DNA from 2 places in the Streptococcus sp. FDAARGOS_192 genome. Region 2 is predicted to be linked to the other one. Evidence: predicted binding sites of a transcription regulator. Region 2 holds the regulator's gene; the other holds the start of a gene.
What was found. The regulator HrcA, encoded in region 2, represses chaperone genes, less so after heat shock. The targets are predictions, from matches to a motif close to TTAGCACTCNNNNNNNNNGAGTGCTAA.
Positions count from the first base shown of each region.

Region 1: the regulator HrcA is predicted to act here: its motif matches at 2,640-2,666, upstream of A6J31_RS02075 (ATP-dependent Clp protease ATP-binding subunit).

Region 1 covers NZ_CP020431.2:206,743-215,903, reverse strand. The annotation lists gene A6J31_RS02095 (amino acid ABC transporter ATP-binding protein) at 1-278, opposite strand, end outside; gene A6J31_RS02090 (amino acid ABC transporter permease) at 278-958, opposite strand; gene A6J31_RS02085 (DUF1797 family protein) at 1,272-1,502, opposite strand; gene argF (ornithine carbamoyltransferase) at 1,571-2,551, opposite strand; gene A6J31_RS02075 (ATP-dependent Clp protease ATP-binding subunit) at 2,794-5,064, shown strand; gene A6J31_RS02070 (NUDIX hydrolase) at 5,207-5,665, shown strand; gene A6J31_RS02065 (DUF1827 family protein) at 5,675-5,977, shown strand; gene A6J31_RS02060 (Gfo/Idh/MocA family protein) at 6,023-6,985, opposite strand; gene A6J31_RS02055 (aminoacyltransferase) at 7,083-8,318, opposite strand; gene A6J31_RS02050 (TVP38/TMEM64 family protein) at 8,296-8,979, opposite strand; gene A6J31_RS02045 (DUF3862 domain-containing protein) at 9,062-9,161, opposite strand, start outside.
Region 2 covers NZ_CP020431.2:1,945,644-1,954,804, reverse strand. The annotation lists gene A6J31_RS10130 (bifunctional hydroxymethylpyrimidine kinase/phosphomethylpyrimidine kinase) at 1-291, opposite strand, end outside; gene truA (tRNA pseudouridine(38-40) synthase TruA) at 284-1,030, opposite strand; gene dnaJ (molecular chaperone DnaJ) at 1,136-2,269, opposite strand; gene dnaK (molecular chaperone DnaK) at 2,623-4,446, opposite strand; gene grpE (nucleotide exchange factor GrpE) at 4,765-5,289, opposite strand; gene hrcA (heat-inducible transcriptional repressor HrcA) at 5,328-6,362, opposite strand; gene A6J31_RS10100 (glycoside hydrolase family 73 protein) at 6,555-7,136, opposite strand; gene A6J31_RS10095 (M15 family metallopeptidase) at 7,133-7,930, opposite strand; gene A6J31_RS10090 (histidine phosphatase family protein) at 7,917-8,621, opposite strand; gene A6J31_RS10085 (PFL family protein) at 8,738-9,161, opposite strand, start outside.

The DNA.
Region 1 (9,161 bases), 470 kb from region 2:
AAGAGGTTGAACTGTTGGAAAACCATTCCCATCTTCTCACGCATTTTGAAAATGTCGTTATTTTTATCTGTAATATCCACACCTTCAAAGGAAATAACACCTTTTGTAGGTTTCTCAAGCAAGTTCATTGAGCGTAGGAAGGTAGATTTTCCTGATCCTGAAGGACCGATGATAACCACTACCTCACCCTTTTTAATATCTAGATCAATCCCTTTGAGAACTTCGTTCTTACCAAAATACTTGTGAAGATTTTTAATCTCAATAATTGTTTCTGCCATTATTTACGTCCCTCCCCAAGTCGTTTTTCCATTTGTTTCAAGAGTGCCGTCATAGCCGTTGTCACAATCAAATAATAGAAGGCTGCGAACAAGAGCGGTGTCAAGGTCAAGTAGGTTGTTGTTGCAACAGTTTGTGCACCATTCCACAATTCCATAACTCCGATGGTTTGCAAGAGCGAACTATCCTTGATAATAGTAACAAACTCGTTACCCAAGGCAGGCAAGATATTTTTAATAGCTTGAGGCAAGACCACATAACGCATGGTATTCCATGGACGGATACCAAGTGAGTAGGCAGCTTCAACCTGACCTTTAGGAATAGACTCGATACCTGCACGCACACTCTCAGAAATATAAGCACCACTGTTCAAAGAAAGGACGATAATACCTGGAACGATACGTGACAAATCAAGGTTCAAAATGCCAAACTGAACAGTTGGAAGATTCATGTGGATGAGGTTAAAAGCAATCATAATCTGTACAACCATAGGAGTCCCACGGAAAACCCAAACATAAAGGCTTACCAACCACTCCAAAGGTTTGATTCCAGAACGCTTGGCCAAGGATACCAAAACCCCAAGGATGGTTCCGAAGAAGACCACGCAGACCGAAATCATAATTGTTACTAAGACACCATAGTTAAAGTAAGACCAAAACTGTGGTAGAAATGAAAAATTCATCTAGATACTCCTTACTAATATTCTTCAATATTATATCAGAAGACTGTATAATAATAAAGTATTTTCTTATAAATGCGATATTTCAGTATAAAAACTAAGTTATAGACCTAGCTAGCAAAACTCTTAAGCAATACACCTCATGTATTTCCAAGATGACACCACGCCAAAAACTTTGCCAATGAGTTGAAACACTGCCTGTTTTGACAAGCCATACAAGCATCACCCCATGCTTTCATCCTGATAAAAATGCCTGAAACTCGATAGTTTCAGGCATTCTGATTTTTGGAACCTTGTAAAGTTCCAAAATAATTTATTAGTAAAGCAAATCGTAGATTTCCATTGCAATCAAGTCGATGCTATCAAATGAATAAGATTCACGTGCTTCAACATCACGCAATGTGAAAACTGGACCATTTTCAGGATCGTTGCTAAATGATACTTCGGCAACAACCACTCCTTCACGTTCAAAATTACGTTTCAAATTACCACCATCAGCCGCCATCATTTCAAGACGGTTAATGATTCTCACCAAATGTGATTCCATGTTATTTCTCCTATTAATTGTGTATTTCTTACTTATTTTATCACACTTATGGGAAAAATGGGGGAATTTTAGATATTTTTCAAGGAATTGTACATAATGGCCTTGATAGAATGCATACGATTCTCAGCTTCTTGGAAGATGATATCGCTGTATTTTTGGAAGACTTGATCGGTGATTTCTAATTCTGCCAAACCATATTTGTCATAGATTTCTTGCCCAATTTGGGTATTGAGATCATGAAAAGCTGGGAGACAGTGCATAACGATGACATCTGGATTTTCCGTCTTGGCAAGTAGGTCTGCATTAATTTGATAAGGCAGGAGTAAATCAATACGAGATTTAAAGTCTACTTCTTCACCCATAGATACCCAGACATCCGTATAAAGCATATCCACTCCCTTGACCTCTGAAATATCATCTGTAATGGTTAAATCGGCACCATTATTATGTTTCTGAGCTAGGGCTACAATCTCATCTTCAGGTTGCAGCACCTCTGGGGCAATAATCTTGACATTAACGCCTAAAATAGCCGAAGTGACCAAAAGTGAGTTGGCCATATTATTTCTACCATCTCCAATATAGGCGATGGTCAAACCTTCCAAACTACCAAAACGCTCCTTCAAAGTCATGAAATCCGCAATCATTTGCGTTGGATGCCAGGTATCCGTCAAACCATTCCAGACCGGAACTCCTGAGTACTTAGCCAAATCTTCGACATCTTCTTGCTTAAAACCACGGTATTCGATTCCATCAAACATAGAACCAAGCACCTTGGCTGTATCAACTACAGATTCCTTTTTACCTAACTGAATGTCTCCAGCACCAAGGTAGGTCACATTCATACCTAGGTCCTGACCAGCCACTGTAAAAGCTGAGCGAGTTCTTGTGGATGTTTTTTCAAAAATCAAGGCAATATTTAAGCCATCTAAATATTTATGCGGAATTCCTTCCTTCTTTAGCTGTTTAAATTTTATAGATAAATCGATTAACTCCTCAAGTTCCTGCTTGGTAAAGTCGATTTCTTTCAAAAATGATTTAGCTTGTGTCATAGGCATCTCTCTTTCGTTCTGAATAATATAAAAACATTATATAATATTTATGCATTTTAGACAAGCATTTTTGAATTAAAATTCAATGTTAGCACTCTTGTTAAGAGAGTGCCAAACCTAGATGCTTTTTACTTGCAATCTACCTTCCGCATGCTATAATGGAGTCATAGATTTGACCTTTTTTGACCAAGATTGTTTTCAATAAAGATCTTTCCCAATTCAGATAGAAAAGAGGTACTGATATGCTCTGTCAAAACTGTAACCTTAATGAAGCTAGTATTCATTTGTATACCAATGTAAATGGTAATCAGCAACAAGTTGACCTCTGTCAAAATTGTTATAAAATCATGAAATCCGATCCAGAGAACCCCCTCAATCAATTCAATCAAACAGGAGGTTCCAACTTCTTCGACGATTTCTTCAGCGACCTAAATAACTTCCGTTCTTCTAACGGCGATCTTCCCAATACACCTCCAACACAAGAAGGAGGTAACCGAGGAAACGGTGGCAATACACAAGGGCCAGGCCGTCCAGGAGGACCACGCCAACAAGCTCCTCAACAGCCACAAGGTCTTCTTGAAGAGTTCGGCATTAACATCACTGACATCGCTCGTCGTGGAGATATTGATCCTGTCATTGGTCGTGACGAGGAAATCATTCGTGTCATCGAAATCCTTAACCGCCGTACCAAGAACAACCCCGTCCTCATCGGTGAACCCGGTGTCGGTAAGACTGCTGTCGTTGAAGGCCTAGCTCAAAAAATTGTAGACGGTAGCGTGCCACAAAAACTCCAAGGCAAACAAGTCATCCGTCTTGATGTGGTCAGTCTGGTTCAAGGGACTGGTATCCGTGGCCAATTTGAAGAACGCATGCAAAAACTCATGGAAGAAATTCGTCAACGTCAGGATGTTATCCTATTTATTGATGAAATCCATGAAATTGTGGGAGCTGGTAATGCTGGTGATGGCAATATGGATGCTGGAAACATCCTAAAACCTGCCCTTGCTCGTGGAGAACTTCAACTGGTCGGAGCAACAACACTCAACGAATACCGCATCATCGAAAAAGATGCTGCCCTAGAGCGTCGTATGCAACCAGTTAAGGTTGACGAACCAACGGTTGAGGAAACCATCACTATTTTGCGTGGGATTCAGCCTAAATATCAAGACTACCACCACGTCAAATATACGGACGAAGCAATTACTGCAGCTGCAGAATTGTCCAACCGCTACATTCAAGACCGTTTCTTGCCAGACAAGGCCATCGACCTTCTCGATGAAGCAGGTTCTAAGATGAACTTGACCCTCAACTTTGTTGATCCTAAAGATATCGACAAACGTTTGATTGAGGCTGAAAACCTCAAGGCTCAAGCTACTCGTGACGAAGACTTTGAAAAAGCTGCCTATTTCCGTGATCAAATTGCCAAATACAAGGAAATGCAAAAACAAACCATCAAAGACCAAGATATGCCTGTCATCACAGAAAAACATATCGAAGCCATTGTGGAACAAAAAACCAATATTCCTGTCGGTGATTTGAAAGAAAAAGAACAATCACAACTTCTTAGTCTTGCTGATGATCTTAAATCACATGTTATCGGACAAGATGCCGCAGTTGATAAGATTGCCAAAGCCATCCGTCGTAATCGTGTTGGATTGGGTGCACCAAATCGCCCAATTGGTAGCTTCCTCTTCGTAGGTCCTACAGGAGTCGGTAAAACTGAACTCTCTAAACAATTGGCGATTGAACTCTTTGGTTCAGCTGACAGTATGATTCGTTTCGACATGTCAGAATACATGGAAAAACACGCCGTTGCCAAATTAGTCGGTGCCCCTCCAGGATATGTCGGTTACGACGAAGCTGGTCAGTTAACTGAAAAAGTCCGCCGTAATCCTTATTCACTCATTCTTCTAGATGAGGTTGAAAAAGCTCACCCAGACGTTCTTCACATGTTCCTCCAAGTTCTTGACGACGGTCGCTTGACTGATGGTCAAGGGCGAACTGTAAGTTTCAAGGATACCATCATCATCATGACTTCAAATGCTGGTACAGGTAAAGTAGAAGCTAGCGTTGGCTTTGGAGCTGCCCGTGAAAATCGTACCAATTCTGTGCTTAACCAGCTTGGAGATTTCTTCAGCCCTGAATTCATGAACCGTTTTGACGGTATTATCGAATTCTCTGCCCTTAGCAAGGAAAATCTCCTCACTATCGTGGACCTCATGCTTGATAATGTCAACCAACGCTTGGCTAATAACGGTATCCACCTCAGTGTAACTGAGAAAGTTAAGGAAAAATTGGTTGACCTTGGTTACGATCCTAAGATGGGTGCTCGACCACTACGTCGTACCATCCAAGATCATATTGAAGACGCTATTACTGACTTCTACCTTGAAAATCCAAACGAAAAAGATCTCAAGGCAGTCATGACTTCAAAAGGCCACATCACCATTAAGTCTGCTAAAAAAGCCGAAAAAACTGCTCAGAAAGCTGAGACAGCAAAAGAAACTGATTAAATAAAGAAACCAAGTCGCAATGGCTTGGTTTCTTTATCTTTTCATTTCCTATTTTCAAATTTATCCCTAATTCTGCCTAAATCAATAGGAAAATGAGCAAAATTTTAGTATAATATAGGCAAATAAACGTAAGGAGCAACTCATGAATCCAACATTTGGTGACAAGGTTGAGGGAGCTCATTATCAAACACGTTACGGTGTTTATGCTGTGATTCCTAACCAAGAAAAGACAAAGATTATTTTAGTCCAGGCTCCTAACGGAGCTTGGTTTCTCCCAGGTGGAGAGATCGAAGCAGGCGAGGATCACTATAGCGCATTAGAACGCGAGTTAATTGAAGAACTTGGGTTTACAGCCACTTTAGGCCAGTACTATGGCCAGGCTGATGAATACTTCTATTCAAGCCACCGTGACACTTACTATTACAATCCAGCCTATATTTATGAAGTTGTAGATTTTTCAAAAATTGGCAAACCTCTCGAAGATTTCAATAACCTGGCCTGGTTTCCAATTGACGAAGCCATTGCTAAACTTAAACGTGGCAGTCATAAATGGGGAATCGAACAATGGAAAGAAACTAACACAACAACTGGCAAATCCTAGGAGGAAACTATGAAACTCATTAATACGACCCGTACACACCAAGAACTTGTTCAAAACCAACTTGACAACACGGATGCCTTTCTCGTAGAGACCTACTCTGCTGGGAATACTGATGTTGTCTTTACACAAGCACCTAAGCATTATGAACTCTTGATTTCAAATAAACACCGTGCTGTTAAAGACAATGAATTAGAAGTTATCCGTGAATTCTTCCTCAAACGAAAAATCGACAAGGATATCGTTTTGATGGACAAACTCAGAACAGTACACACTGACAAATTGATTGAGATCTCATTCCCAACAACTGTATAAGACAAAACAAGCAATGGCTAATACCACTGCTTGTTTTTTTGTATGTTACAAAGCTTTCGAAGCTTGATCCAGAACTTCCATAACCTGACGACTATGTTCCAACTGCTTGGCAACACTGTCAAAATCCTTGGTCGCCACCATCTTTTCAAAAGCCACAAATTCATCATGCATACGATGTTGTAGACTATTGAGATTGACGACTCTCTCTTTCTGACCATTGAGGGTGACGCCAATCTCAGGGAGAGTGTTGGTTGCACCAAAAATGGTAATAGCTCCCTTATCTCCTTGAATAGTTGAACGAATCTCGGCACTACAGTCTTTAGCTCCAATGGCAACAGCCTTAAAGTGACCATAGTCCAAAACTAGAATTCCTGACGTATCCACTCCTCGCTCCACATTAGGTAGATATTCCACACGATTAGGCTTACCAAAGAGACCAACCAGGAGATGGATATTATAGATATTAAGATCTCTAAGTGCTCCCCCACCCATTTCAGGGTTGAAGGCAGGAGCAATCTCTCCTCGCTTAAAGGCATCGTAACGTGAAGAATATTGAGAATAATTGATATTCACAATCTTAATATCTCCAATATCAGACAAGGCTTCCTTAATCGCTGTAAAATTAGCCAAATATTGATTGGTAATAGCCTCCATCAAGAGAAGCTCTTTTTCTTGCGCAAGCTTAGCCAGCTCTTCAAACTCTTCCAAATGTAAGGTGAAAGGTTTCTCACAAATAACATGCTTGCCGGACAAAAGTGCTTTCTTAGCATAATCATAGTGGGTATGGTTGGGCGTTCCCACATAAATCGTATCAACTTCTGGATTGGACAAAATCTCCTCATAATCACTAGTCGCCTGAGCCAAACCATATTGCTTAGCTAAAGCTTTAGCTTTGTCAAGTGATCGTGGTGTCGACATGATAGCTTTAAGCTCAATTCCTTCAATAGTAGTTAACACAGGAAGAACCTCTGTCACAATCATTCCTGTACCCAATAGTGCAAGTTTCATCAACTTACCTCCTTAATTTCTAATCTCTCTTTACAATGGTCCAAGCCCATATAGAGACTTATAATGAAAGAGGACTCAAATCGAAGTCCTCTAAAATTTAAGAACGTCCAAGCAGTTTCTTAACTCCTTGAATCGCTTTGTATTTAAGCGGTTGTGGATAATAGCGGAAGGTTCCCATCTTGCGAACAATGTAACCATTAAAGTTTTGTTTAAATCGCAAAACTCCATCTGAACCATCAAAAATCCCCATAATCCCAAGGAAATTATAGAAAGTAATACCACGTTTGATAGCTTGTGTCATCACATACTCTTGCAAGAGCGCTGGCGCATAAAACTTATTAAACTCAGGATAAGATCCACTAAAGAGATAAACAGCTTCTTGAGGGGTATAGACGAAAAGACTTCCAGCCAGAACAATGTCTTCCTGACCATACTTATCGATAAAGGCAGTTGCCTCTCCCTTACGAACATCAAAAGTCTCAAACTGACTTGATAGTTCTCTCAATTGGTTTTGCTTTTTCTCAGACTTTGGATTAGCCTCTAAATCAGCCTGGAGTTTAACAATTCTAGCCCCCAATTTAGCTTGATCACTTTCCAAATGGTCATAGTAATCTTGAAAATTCAGGGTAGCAACCATAAAATCAGCATTGTCACCAAAAGCATCATAAAAGTCTTGATAATAATCCAACGATTTATCACTATACTCACGACGATCAGAGGTCGCTGAAGTGATTTCTTTAAAAATGGATAACTCATCACGTTTCAGTTTTTTTAATTTAATCCCGAACGTTTTGGCTTTTTTAACCAGAGGTTTTCCCTTTTTACTAAAAGATTTGATGAGATCTTTTTCTTCAATCCCTGATAAATCCTTCACATAGTGCCAGTCAGGTTCACCACCAGGATAGCCTGTCTGTAAACCATCAAAGCTATAGCCTAAATCAGTCAATTGACTAATCAATTGCTTCTGCTCATCACTAGTTGGTTCACCATTACTATCAAAAGTTTGATAAGTATCATAAGGTTTGATTAATAGTTCAAGAGCACCATTTTCCTTAGCATAATCCTTCAAACCTTGGTAAAAGTCGCTTAGATGAGCTGTATTTGAGTGAATCGGTCCACAATTCACCTCCATACGAAGCCCACCAGTCATAGGCATGCTGTAGACAATTGCTGAGACTTCTAGCTGGTCTCCTTCTTTCCAAGCGACATAGCTAATGCTAAATCCACGTTTTTCAAGAAGCTTAGCCATTTCCTCAGTTTGCATAAAAGAACGCTCAGACACTTGTTGAGCATGTGTGTTAAATTCTTCTTTAGTTACTTGAATGAAGCTCATTTTTTTCCTTCCTAAAATGGATAAAGTAAATGACGAGTGAGATAAAAAGCAAGATGGCAAGTACTGCCACTAATGGCATTCGGATTGGACGGATATTAAGCAACAAATCTCCACTAACTGCATAAACAATCGATACTGGCGTCACTCCAATAAGTGTCGCCAAAATCCTCGTCCTTGTGGGTAAATTCATTTGAACACAAGCATAATTGACCAGAGCTGATGGTATAAATGGAATAGAGAAGGCCAGTGAAATCCCAATAAAGCGATGCTTAAAGTTCTCAATATAGTTTAGAAGTTTCTCCATGCGTTTGGACTTCTCTGGCTTTTCAAGTCTTCTCAGAATTTCAAAACTAGTCAAATTCCCAAAAGTATTACCAATAATATTCATCGGAATCGCAAGCAAAGGGCCATAGAGTAGCCCAACAAAAATACAAAAAATAGAACTTGAAACTCCAGGAATAGCCGATGACAGAATCATGAGACTAAGAAGGATCAGTGCATTTTGGAAATTAGCCTGCTTAAAAACTTCTCTTAAAAAGGCTTGATCATGCTTAGCGTTGGTCCATTCCTTGATTAAGGGGATGAAGTTATTTAAAAGAGGCCATAAGAATACCAGTATTAAACCGGCTATCCCTATAAAAAATAGTCTTTTTTTGGTCATTACATCTCCATAATTTTAATCGCTCCTTTTATTATAACAAAAAAATGCCTTCATTGATTTAGAAAGGCATCTTTTACTGCGATTACTTATTAATCAAATTTGCTTGTGACTTGTTTTCCAAGGCACCATTTTTAAAGTTAAGGGTAAGGCTACCTGTTTCACCCTTCTTAGCAACAAGGTTC
Region 2 (9,161 bases):
ATCAGAATGTTTTTTAACAAAATCCAACGTTAATTCTGCGATTTCAACGTTAGGCAACAAACCAATTTTTATTGCTGAGAATGGGACATCTTTTAGTGAGTCAAGTTGTTGTTTAAAAACATTAGTATCAACCGGAATGACCTCAAAACCATTCTCAGTCATAGCTGTCAGACAGGTAAGAGCCACAAATCCATGCTGTTTATTTGTGGTAAACGTCGCTAAATCTGCATGAAGTCCGCCACCACTAAAAATATCATTCCCCGAAATCGCTAAAATCAATTCATCACTCATATCTTATCTCCTTCAAATATAACCCATTTCCTGCTGCCGTTGGTCCTGCGAGATTACGATTACGACTTTCCAACACTGTCTTAACTTGCGAAACAGGCATGCGACCATTGCCAATCTTCAACAAGGTACCGACCATATTTCTAACTTGCTTATAGAGAAAACCATTGCCAGAAAAAGTAAAGATATAAAATCCAGTTTTCTCATCGATAGATACACTAGCCTGAGTAATTGTGCGTACTTTATTTTCTACAGAAGTTCCTGAAGCTGTGAAGCCTGTAAAATCATGTGTACCGACCAAATCCTTAGCAGCCTTCTGCATAGGTGCTAAACTTAGAGGGTAGGGATAGTGGGTCGCATAATTACGCATCATGGGGTTCTTAGGTCGCCCTGCATCTACTAGAAACTCATAGGTTTTACTGTGTTTATTGTATCGTGCATGAAATTCTTCTGATACAAGTTCAATACTAACAACATCAATGTCATCTGGACATTGTGTATCTAAACCAAAACGTAACTTCTCTGGATCCCGCTCCTGGGGCAAATCGAAGTGTATAACTTGTCCATAGGCATGAACACCTGCATCTGTACGACCCGCTCCATGAACGGTGACAGGTGTTCCGCTATTTAACCGTAAGAGAGTCTTTTCAAGTTCTTCTTGAATAGAACGTGCATTTGGTTGTCTTTGAAAACCTGAGAAAAGTGTACCATCATAGGAAATTGTCGCTTTGTATCTAACCATAAGATTATCATATCAGATTTTTTCAAGGATAAGAAGTAGGTCGATTAGCAACTGACCCCATACAATTTTCGAAATAAAGAAAAAGACGCCTTCAGCGTCCTTCCTTTATAAATCTTCTAAGGCATCCTTTACTTTATTGAAGAAACCTTTTTTCTGTGGTGCGATTTTTTCATCACCACTTGCTTTGGCAAATGCAAGGAGAGCTTCTTTTTGAGCATCGTTTAGCTTCGTAGGAGTTACAATCTTAACTGTAACGTGTTGGTCTCCTTGTGAACCTCCACGAAGACGTGGAGCCCCCTTTCCTTTTAGACGGAAAGTTTTGCCTGTTTGAGTCCCTGCTGGAATGGTCATCTCAACATTTCCGTGAACTGTTGGTACTTCGACAGTATCACCAAGAGCAGCTTGGACAAAGGAAATGTTAAGTGTATAGTAAATTGTTGATCCATCACGAGTAAACTTATCGCTTGGATTAACATTGATGATTACAAAGAGGTCTCCATAAGGACCACCATTGAAACCAGCTTCACCTTGACCTGCAAGACGGATTTGTTGACCTGTTTCAACACCTGCTGGAATCTTGACAGATACTTTGTGGCTTTGTTTTTCATGTCCTGTTCCGTGACAAGTTTGACATGGCTCTTTAATTTCTTGACCTGTTCCATGACAGACATCACAGGTTACTTGACGACGCATCATACCAAGTGGTGTTTGCGTATCGACATTGATAACCCCTTGACCATGACAGCGACCACAAGTTACAGGGCTTGTGCCAGGTTTTGCACCAGATCCCGAACATGTCTTACATGTTGCTTCACGATTGTAGTGAACTTCTTTTTCGGCACCAAAAATCGCCTCTTCGAAGCTTAGGTTGACACGGTACTGAAGATCATCACCTTGACGTGGAGCATTCGGGTTACGAGTAGCACCACCACCAAAGAAGCTAGAGAAGATATCCTCAAAGCCACCAAAGCCTGCACCACCATCGAAGCCACCAAAGCCTCCTTGACCACCAAAACCATTCGCACCATCTGGTCCGTATTGGTCATAGGCTGCACGTTTTTGGTCATCACTTAAAGTTTCGTAGGCCTCTTGAACCTCTTTATATTTTTCTTCCGCACCCGGTTCTTTATTAATGTCTGGGTGGTATTTCTTAGACATCTTACGATAGGCACGTTTAATTTCATCTTGAGAGGCATCCTTAGATACCCCAAGACGATCGTAATATTCGGTATTGTTCATAATTTTAGATACAAAGGGCATCTAATGGAGAAAGCCAAAGTAATAGTTTTGAAGATGAACACCTAGTCCCTTGAAACCAACTATCTTTTTGGCTTAATCCCTAGCCCGTGTTCAACGACGAACACTCTTTGTTCCTTTCTATTTTATATTTGTTACGATACGAAGTAAAACTATATCTTATATTCACTTCACTTATTTTAGCGAAAAACAGAGGCTGGTTTGCAACCTCTGGATTTCTTTTTATCATTTACTAGCTAAGCTCAACACCTTACCGAACTGAGCACACCCTAACCTCTTGGTGAAAAAGAGAAATCTTCCTATTTTTACTGTGAGGTTTTAATGGACTTTACATCTTACTTTTCAGTAAACTCTCCGTCTACAACATCGTCGCCTGAGTTATCTGCTGTTTGTGCACCTTCTGCTCCTGCTTGAGCTTGTTGTGCTGCTGCAGCTTGTTCGTAAAGTTTAACTGCAAGAGCTTGAGCTTTTTCGTTAAGAGCTTCCAATTTAGCCTTCATGTCATCAAGATTGCCTGATTCTTGAGCTTTCTTAAGTTCATCAAGAGCTGATTGAGCAGCATCACGTTCTGTGTCGAAGCCTTTACCTTCTGTTTCTTTGATTGTTTTTTCAGTCGCAAAGATAGCTTGGTCAACTTCGTTACGAAGATCTACTTCTTCTTTACGTTTTGCATCTGCTTCAGCATTTGCTTCAGCATCTTTCATCATCTTTTCAATTTCTTCGTCTGTCAAACCAGAGTTAGATTGGATGACAATTGTTTGTTCTTTTTGAGTTCCAAGGTCTTTAGCTTTAACAGATACGATACCGTTCTTATCAATATCGAAAGTAACTTCGATTTGTGGAATACCACGAGGTGCAGCTGGGATATCAGTCAATTGGAAGCGTCCAAGAGTCTTGTTATCTGCTGCCATTGGGCGTTCCCCTTGAAGAACGTGGATATCAACGGCTGGTTGGTTGTCTGCTGCAGTTGAGAAGACTTGTGATTTAGATGTTGGAATAGTAGTGTTGCGGTCAATAAGTTTTGTGAACACTCCACCCATTGTTTCGATACCAAGTGACAATGGAGTTACGTCAAGAAGGACAACGTCTTTGACATCACCAGTAATAACACCACCTTGGATAGCAGCACCCATGGCAACTACTTCATCAGGGTTAACTGATTTGTTTGGTTCTTTACCAGTTTCAGCTTTAACAGCTTCTACAACGGCAGGGATACGAGTTGAACCACCGACAAGGATAACTTCGTCAATATCTGACAAGCTCAAACCTGCATCTGAAAGGGCTTGACGAACTGGAGTTTTCGTACGTTCTACAAGGTCACGAGTCAAATCATCGAATTTCGCACGAGTCAATGTCATTTCCAAGTGAAGAGGTCCAGCCTCACCAGCAGTGATGAATGGCAAGCTGATTTGTGTTGAAGTAACACCAGAAAGGTCTTTCTTAGCTTTTTCAGCTGCATCTTTCAAGCGTTGAAGAGCCATCTTGTCTGTTGACAAGTCGATTCCATTTTCTTTCTTGAATTCTTCAACCATGTGGTCGATGATTTTTTGGTCAAAGTCATCACCACCGAGTTTGTTATCCCCTGCAGTTGCCAACACGTCAAAGACACCGTCACCAAGTTCAAGGATAGATACGTCGAATGTACCACCACCAAGGTCGAATACCAAGATTTTTTCTTCTTTATCAGTCTTATCCAAACCGTAAGCAAGAGCTGCTGCTGTTGGTTCGTTGACGATACGTTCTACTTCAAGACCAGCGATTTTACCAGCGTCTTTTGTTGCTTGACGTTGTGCATCGTTGAAGTAAGCAGGAACTGTGATAACTGCTTTAGTTACTTTTTCACCAAGGTAATCTTCAGCATAACCTTTCAAGTATTGAAGAATCATAGCTGAAATCTCTTGTGGTGTGTATTCTTTACCGTTTGCAGAAACTTTTTCAGAAGTACCCATCTTAGATTTGATAGAGATGATTGTATCTGGGTTTGTTACTGCTTGACGTTTTGCAGCGTCACCAACGATGATTTCACCGTTTTTGAATGACACAACAGATGGAGTTGTGCGGTTACCTTCTGGGTTTGCGATAATTTTTGATTCAGTTCCTTCAAGAACTGCTACTGCTGAGTTTGTTGTACCTAAGTCAATACCAATGATTTTAGACATATGTTTTTCCCCTTTTTACTTTAATTTCTATTTTGCTTTTTTTATCTTTCATTCATAGTTTTCTGTCATTTCGGACAAGTTTTCAATTATGTTACGACACAAGAAGTCGAAATCGATTTTATTTTGACGACGAGTTAGTAAGGAGGCTAGGCAATCGCTATGGCGCTTGCCGTTTTCTGACGAGTTGCTTCAGCAACCGTCAGAATTGCCTAGTTGAACACGCCCTAAGCTCTGGGTAAAAAAGATAGATTTCCTTGTGTTCATCGAACACTTCGTCAATCTCCTATTTTTACTGTGAGCTTTTACGGACTTTGTATCCTAGTTGTATACAACTACCATAGCTGGGCGTAAGACGCGTTCGTGGAGTTTATACCCTTTTTGGAAAACTTGTGCAATCGTGTCTGCTGGATGTTCATCATCTGCAGGCATTGTTTGAATTGCCATGTGGAAGTTATGATCGAAATCACCATCAGCTGGAATTTCTTCAATTCCTTCCTCTTTAAGAGCATGCACTAAACTTTCTTGCACCATTTCCAAGCCTTTTTTGACATCATCAGTCAAGCCCTCAACGGCAAGAGCACGTTCAAGGTTATCAAGTGATGGCAAAATCGCTTTTGCCAAATCTTGGCTACGATACTTTTGCAATTGTTGACGTTCTTCATTTGCACGTCGCTGAATGTTTTGCATTTCTGCATGGGCACGAAGGTATTTGTTTTCAAATTCTTCGGCACGCGCTTGGACTTCTTCAAGTTCAGAAGGTTCGCTTACTTCCTCTACAACTTCTTCAGTTGTCTCCGTAGCTTCCTCTTCTTTCACTTCTTCTTTTTTAATATCTTCAGTCAAGGCATACACCTCTTTCTATACTTTTTAAATGTTATATCTTAGCTAACTTCATAATGGTTACTATTGAGGTAACGGTAATAATCCGTCAACTTCATAACCAAAACTCTACTAATAACATTGACCAAACTAACCATGCGACGATAATCCATTTCAATTGGGCCAATCACATGCATGAGTGCCATCCCACGATAAGGAATCAGGAATTTATGACTCATAACTGTGACATTTTCAAGCGCTTCTTCAGTTGATTCTGCAACCGAAATCTTGGTCACTTCATCATCGGAGATAGCTGATCGAAGCTCAAGTGCCACATGTTGTGGATTGTCCAAAAATTGATAGGTTTTTAAGTCGGCATAAGTCAGTGATGCAACCTTACCTTCGATGAAAATCAATTCCTTAAAAAGTTGTGAAAAGATATAATCAAACAAATCTAGAACATTATCTGTTATTTTGAAATACTTTTGCACAATCTGAGGAATCTCAGTTCTCAATCGGTAATGGATATCTAAGACAGTGTTTCCCAAAAAACGTTCTTGAACAAGCTTATGAAGAATTTCCAAATCACTAGACAAGAAATTTTTTGGAATAGCAAATTGAACTGTCACAGGCTTAGATTCATCTAGAGTAAGAACCGCTAAAGCGTCGTGATTGGATAGATGAACAATGTCAAATCCAGTCAGACGTTGTCGTGTCGGCTCCACATCTTGAATCACTGCTGTACATCCTGTCATTTCTGCCAGCAGCTTCGCCGCTGCATCCAAGATATCTTCAAGTTTAAAGGCTTCAAAATCAAAGGCCTTGACCACTTGATAAACATCTTGTTCATCAATCGTATCAAGATTCAAAGAATTAGCGACGAAATACTGGAAACCTGCTCGGCTTGGCATACGTCCACTAGAAGTATGAGCTTTTTCAAGATAGCCCATCTTTTCAAGCTTGGCCATGTCATTACGAATGGTCGCTGAACTCGAATCAATTGATTCTTGTAATGCTTTAGAACCAACCGGTTCATGTGTACGAGTGAACATCTCAACTATCAAATTCAAAATAGTGTTTTGCCTTTGCGTAATCACGATGTCACCTCATTTCTATTTATTAGCACTCTAATACATCGACTGCTAACTTATGATTCTATTATACACCTAAACTTGAACATGTCAACCCAAAAAACCAAAAATTTAGCACTCTTTTTGTAAGAGTGCTAAAAATACATCTTAAGACCTAGAAAAGCAAAAAAAGAGCACCTCAGAGGCACTCTAATCTTATCAATCATATTTTGACAAATGATAGGTCTCAATAATAGATATGAGGTGTTTGGCATAACCCGGATCACTGCTAAAACCCGCAGCTTGTAGTTTTTCTGCCGCAACTTTATAACTAGTCGTTCCTGCCACCTCTTTATAGGTCGATTCGCCCCATGTTCCTTGGCGAAGTTCTTCTAAATAAGTCATCATAGAACTTGACCAATCCTTAAAAACTGCAAAATCCACCTTTTGGTATTGCCACTTCCCTTTACTGTAGATACTATCCTTTAAACGAATACGTTCTTGACCTGGCTGAGCAGGGAGACTGTAGATGTTATGATATTTAACAGATAAAAGACTGCTACCATAATTCGACTCATATGCAGCTTGACTAAGGAGAATAGACGCAGGTACACCATAGTTTTTAGACATCTTTTGAGCTGTTGGAGCTAAGGTCTCAATAAATTCTTGCTGTGTGTAAGCAACCTTTACCGAACGAGCATTATCATCTGTAGAGGCATGAAGAATCAAAGGTAAGAGAATACCTAAAGCAAAAACAACAACTAAGGTAATGAAGGCTTTTAGTTTAAAACGTCGTCTCACTTAGCTTTCTCCTTTAATAATGCCAAATACTCCTCCAAAGTAAGATTATGTTCAGTCATATACTCTGCTGACTCTTTACCAACATAGCGGAAATGCCAATCCTCATAACCTACACCCGTTGACGATGTTTTACCATCTGGAAAACGAAGAACAAAGCCATATTTCGGCGCCAACTCTTTGACTTTAGCTACTGTATCTGGATCTGCTTCATTTAAGCTATCTACAGTACTCATATCAATCGCAAGACCTGTTTGGTGTTCACTCGCTCCTGGTGGTTGTGAATAGGTTTGAACCTTTTTCTCCGCCTGAGACTCCGTCAAACTTGGGTCAGCAGCCATTTCCTGCTGAACGTAACTGTTATAAAGTTCTGTCTGATAAGTAACACTACGATAACCTGATATCAAGTGATAACTTGGATCAATTTCTTGAGCAGCTGCTAAAAACTCCTTAACGTTCTTAGCAATTCTTGCATCTACAGAAACACCATCGACATCAGCAATCTCAGGGTTAAGTTCTTTAGACTTATTATCTCGATTTACCAAAAGCAATTGCCAGTCTTTAGGCGATACATCAGGTAGTCCCTTTGCATCCTTGCTTTGAGTCGCATCGGTAGCTTGTTTACTACTTTTTGTTACTGACGATCCATTAGTTTGTTGGACTGTACGACTGACACCAAATACTGAATAAAGTCCTGCTGCAACTAAAAGAACTGCAATCAAGACACTGCTGATAACCAAAAACCAGTTGGTTTGCTTTTTCGCCTGACGGCGACTTGGATAGTTATTTTTTACCATTTTCTTTTTCTATTATCTCTCGCCCAACCTGACGATAGGTCATATCGCCAAGTGCTTCTAATGTAAATTTACCATTTTCATAAGCAACAACAGTAACCGAACCATTGTCCAATGAAGGATGCTCAACAGAAGGATCAATTAACCAAGCAAAGGTTGCAATGGTCATACCGTGACTAACGACGATAGCATTACCGCCACCAGACCTCTCAAGATTTTCTGCAATAGCTGTGAACCCCTCTAAAATACGTTTTCTGAGCACTTCCCAAGGCTCTGCCCAACCAGCCGTATCCACATCAAGGATACCCTGTGCAAGCTCAGGATAAGTTACCTCATGCAAATCTTTACCTTGAAAAGCATCTGTTCTCGGTAGCACACCATAGAAAAGTTCACCGTCATAGCCACCATCTAAACTACCAAAACACCACTCACGAATACGTTTGTCACGTTTATAAGGAATAGTTTCTAAACCCGTCTCACGTAAAATGATATCCATAGTTTGAATCGTTCGACCTGAATCACTAGAATATGCGGCCTTGAAAGGGATACCTGCTGCTTTCAGACCTACCCCCAATTCACGAATACCTTCTTCACCGAACGGGGTCAAAGGGCTATCAGACCAACCTTGTGCACGACCAATGGTGTTAAACATCGTTTTGCCGTGTCTCGCAATATACAACTTAACCTTACTCATAGCACCCCTTCTTTCCGTCATTTTTTGAATTCATTATAGCACAAATCCCCTCGACTATCTAGCCAGCGAGACCATCAGAAAATGCCTTACCAATTGGCAAAGCATTTAACATCCGCTTAGTTTTTAAAGCTGTGAACAGGAGCTGGGATTTGACCACCACGTGCAATGAAGTCAGCCGATGAAGCCTTGTTTACTTTCATTACTGGTGCATAACCAAGAAGACCTCCAAGTTCCAACATATCACCTTCCTTACCATAAGGAATGATACGAACAGCTGTTGTTTTCTGGTTAATGACACCGATAGCCGCCTCATCAGCAATCATGGCCGCGATTGTTGTATCTGGCGTATCAGCAGGAATAGCAATCATGTCTAGACCAACAGAACAGATAGCTGTCATGGCTTCCAATTTTTCAAGGTTGATATGACCAGACTGAACCGCCGCAATCATACCTTCATCTTCAGAAACTGGAATAAAGGCACCTGACAAACCACCAACTTGGTTACATGCCATGATACCACCTTTTTTAACTTGGTCGTTA